DNA from 2 places in the Thermoanaerobacter siderophilus SR4 genome. Region 1 is predicted to be linked to the other one. Evidence: riboswitches for the same ligand, from Rfam matches in the RefSeq annotation. Region 1 holds a riboswitch; the other holds the start of a gene.

Region 1 (2,207 bases):
TTTGGGTAGTTGGTTGGTCATAAAAAATGCAATAGAAGTGGGGGATATTCAGGCGTTTATACAGTACATCCGATCTTTTACACAGCCTATTGCTCAGATTGCAAATATTTCCAATATACTGCAACAAACTGCTGCCTGTGCAGAAAGAGTATTTGAGTTTTTGGAGGAAGAAGAGGAAGTTCCAGATAATCCACAGCCTGTAAAAATTGAAGATATAAAAGGGAATGTGGAGTTTAGAAATGTTCGTTTTGGATATAGACCTGATAAAATGGTGATAAATAACTTTTCTGCTTCTATTAAGGCAGGACAAAAAGTTGCAATTGTCGGTCCTACTGGTGCAGGAAAGACTACTATAGTGAAACTTTTAATGCGCTTTTACGATGTGAATGAAGGAGCTATTTTGATTGACGGGCATGATATAAGAGATTTTACGAGAGAAGATTTGCGTTCACTTTTTGGCATGGTGCTTCAGGATACTTGGCTTTACAATGGTACTATTATGGACAATATAAGATATGGCCGTCTCGATGCTACTGATGAGGAAGTTATAAAAGCTGCTAAGGCAGCTCATGTTGACAGTTTTGTAAGGACATTGCCAGGGGGCTATAACATGGTATTAAATGAAGAGACCACAAATATTTCTCAAGGGCAAAAGCAGTTACTAACTATAGCAAGAGCTATTTTGAAAGATCCCAAAATTCTCATACTCGATGAGGCTACAAGCTCTGTAGATACCCTTACAGAAATACAAATACAAAAAGCGATGGATTACCTTATGAAAGGACGCACAAGCTTTATAATCGCTCATAGGCTTTCTACGATAAGGGATGCTGACTTGATACTTGTCATGAACCATGGAGATATTATAGAGCAAGGTACCCACGAAGAGCTTCTTGCCAAAGGCGGTTTTTATGCAAGTCTCTATAACAGTCAGTTTGAAAAAGAGGAAGAGATGGCAAGTTAATACCATTTGATGTGTGTGCAAAACGTCAGCAACCTACAAAGCTTGGCCATCCGCATTTGATAATTATTCTTGACACAGACTACAGAAAATGATAAATTAAAGGTGAAAACAAAATAGGTGGTTATGTCCGCTGGGGGAGCCTTAATGGCTGAGATGGCATTGATGCCAAACCCTTGGAACCTGATGAGGGTAATGCCTCCGTAGGGAATGCGGCTCAAAAATACCGCATTTCGCGGTATTTTTTTCAGCGAACATAGCCTCTAAATATCATGGAGGTGTTTTTTATTATGTCCTACATTATAAGTATATTTTCTGATTTTGCCAAAATAAAACCAGTGACCTTATCAGTTATATTGGCAATTTTATTGGCAGCTTTTCTTTTATATCTGATGCGAAGAAGTGTCAAATTTGACACAAAGATGCTTGTCTACGGAGCACTTTCAATTGCTATTTCTTTTGTGCTGTCATATATAAGGTTTTACCACTGGCCACAGGGTGGTTCCATAACGCCTGCCAGCATGCTTCCACTTTTTATATTTGCGTATTATTATGGACCAGGTCCTGGTGTGATTGTTGGCATGGCATATGGACTTTTGCAACTTATTCAAGACCCCTTTATAGTCCAATGGGTGCAAGTACTTCTCGACTATCCTTTGGCTTTTGGTGCATTAGGACTTGCTGGCTTTTTTAGAAAAAACCTGAGTTTGGGAATTTTAGTCGGCGGATTTGGACGATTTTTCTCTCACTTTTTATCCGGAGTATTCTTTTTTGCAAGCTATGCGCCAAAAGGAATGAGTCCTATAGTTTATTCACTTTTAGTTAATGGAAGCATAATAGGTGTAGAAGTGGCAATATGTTTTGCAGTTTCACTAATTCCTCAAGTTAGAAATGCTATCGAGGAAATTAAAAAGAAAGCAATTGCTTAAAGGGGTATTTCCCCTTTTTATTTTTTTCAATGGATAGCCAAAATAATGGTATAATATTTTGTAAGAAAAAATTTAACATAAAATTAACATCCCTATAATGTTTTTTAATGTTATCATAAGATAATTTAATCAAAGGTTATGGGAAAGCCCATGGATAAATAGGAACAGGCCATAAAAGAGTAGCAAAGGCTGTTGAAAAAGCTTTTGAAAAGTACGATAATGTATATATAATTGTAGATATAAAGAATATAAAATCCTTTTGAAAGTTAAGAGAATTGTTGTTTGAAAACCTTGATAAACTTAAGTATATGAAAAAA
Region 2 (2,207 bases), 640 kb from region 1:
TCCATCTGTTGCAGAAGTTCTGGCTGAAGTATATAGTCCTATAGTGCCTGGGCTAAAAGGTCTGCCTGCTGAAGCAGAATATGTAGCTAAAAAGGTTGAAGAATGGCTCTTTAATGTAGGATGCACCCAAAAACTTTCGGACTTTGGATTCACAAAAGAGGATATTCCGACTCTGGTAAGGCTTGCTAAAACTACGCCTTCGCTGGACGGATTGCTTTCTAATGCACCAGTGGAAGCAACTGAAGCTGTTATTGCCAAGATTTATGAAGAATCTTTCTAAAATTTAATTTAAAAATTTCACAGCAAGCAGATAGACAATAGGCAATGAACAAGAACAGTATAGTTATTATTTTAACCATGTTGAAGGCAAAGAAATTTTAATCTTTGCAGACAGCGAAGGACAAACAATAGCACAACAAGTTCAAATAGGATATCTTTTTGATAAATAAGAAATGAAGACTGAGAAATTGAGGAGAGCCCTTAGCTTACAAAAATGAGCTAAGGGCAGTAATTTTATGTTTTTTTGTTAACACTTAAATTTTATCAGAAAAAGGGGAATTTATAACTTAACTCATTAAATATTGATATCATTTTCAAAATAATTGTTGAATTCTTTTGCGTTTGTGGTATAATTAGTTTAAGCAATTTACTTAAAACTAAATATGACAAGTGCTAGGGGAGCCAAAAAGTGGCTGAGAGGGGATTCGTTCCCGACCCTTTGAACCTGTCAGGGTAATGCCTGCGTAGGGAAGCATGCTTTTTAAAACATTTGTAAAAATGCTCACCTCACAGGTGGGCTTATTTTATTATTTGGAGGTGTTTTTATGAAATTAGCCCTTACTATTGCCGGCTCTGACTCTGGGGGAGGAGCAGGTATACAGGCAGATTTAAAGACTTTTTCAGCCCATGGAGTATACGGCATGAGTGTCATTACTTCAATAACAGCGCAAAATACAATGGGGGTTTTGGGAATTGAGGATATAAGTCCTGATATGGTGTATTTGCAGATGAAGGCAATTTTTGAGGATTTATATCCAGATGCAGTGAAGATAGGTATGGTGTCTAATGAAGACATAATTAAAATGGTTGCAAAAGGGTTAAAAGATTACAATGTAAAAAATATTGTGTTGGACCCTGTTATGATTTCAAAAAGTGGAAGCTATTTATTGAAGCCGGAAGCAGTGGAGGCTTTGAAAGAGGAACTGATTCCTTTAAGCCTTGTAGTTACGCCAAATCTTATGGAGGCAGGAGAGCTAATTGGAAGGGAAATCAAAAGTGTGTATGACATGAAAGAGGCAGCTAAAAGAATTTTAGATTTTGGTGCAAAAACAGTGGTGGTAAAAGGTGGACATCTTACAGGAGATGCTTTAGATGTATTTTTCGATGGAAAAGAGTTTTATGAAATTACATCAGAGAGAATCGATACTAAAAACACGCATGGTACAGGCTGCACATTTTCCTCAGCTATAGCTGCCAATATCGCTTTAGGCTATGATTTAGTTGAGTCAATAAAAAGAGCGAAGTCATACATTACAGGGGCTATAAAACATTCGTTGGCCATAGGGCATGGAGTAGGTCCCACTAACCATTTTTGGAATATAGAAATAAGGAAGGTGTGAGATATGGACTTAACCCTTTATGCTATAACGGATAGGTCTTACATAAAGGATATGGATATTGCTGACGCAGTAGAATTAGCAATAAAAGGCGGTGCAACAGTAATTCAACTGAGAGAAAAAGACATATCAAGTAGGGAATTTTATGAAATTGCTCTCAAAGTTAAAGAAGTGACAAAAAGAAATAGAATCCCTCTCATTATTAACGACAGAGTGGATATAGCTTTGGCAGTAGATGCAGATGGAGTTCACGTTGGACAGGAGGATTTGCCGGCAGATGTTGTAAGAAAAGTAATAGGTCATGATAAAATAGTAGGGGTATCAGCGAGGACAGTGGAAGAAGCTTTAAAAGCACAAAGAGATGGAGCGGATTATTTAGGAGTGGGAGCGGTGTTTAAGACTCCTACAAAGCCGGAGGCGGAAGCTATTGGAATAGAAGGGCTGAAAAAGATAAAAGAGGCAGTCACTATTCCCGTAGTTGCAATAGGAGGTATAACAAAAGATAATGCTTATGAAGTCATGTTAAAGTCGGGAGTAGACGGGATATCTTCAGTTTCAGCTGTATTTTATGGGGATATAGAAAACAATACA

What was found. A riboswitch is a leader RNA that binds a small molecule or an ion and turns the genes downstream of it on or off. The one in region 1 is predicted to bind thiamine pyrophosphate.
Region 2: linked by a shared signal. The riboswitch ahead of thiD (bifunctional hydroxymethylpyrimidine kinase/phosphomethylpyrimidine kinase) and the one ahead of thiT (energy-coupled thiamine transporter ThiT) in region 1 are both predicted to bind thiamine pyrophosphate.

The regions. Positions count from the first base shown of each region.
Region 1 covers NZ_CM001486.1:1,044,567-1,046,773, reverse strand. Annotated here, with positions in the region: gene THESIDRAFT1_RS05140 (ABC transporter ATP-binding protein) at 1-964, shown strand, start outside; TPP riboswitch at 1,087-1,189, shown strand; gene thiT (energy-coupled thiamine transporter ThiT) at 1,252-1,890, shown strand.
Region 2 covers NZ_CM001486.1:1,686,332-1,688,538, forward strand. Annotated here, with positions in the region: gene THESIDRAFT1_RS08255 (iron-containing alcohol dehydrogenase) at 1-280, shown strand, start outside; TPP riboswitch at 665-767, shown strand; gene thiD (bifunctional hydroxymethylpyrimidine kinase/phosphomethylpyrimidine kinase) at 825-1,619, shown strand; gene thiE (thiamine phosphate synthase) at 1,623-2,207, shown strand, end outside.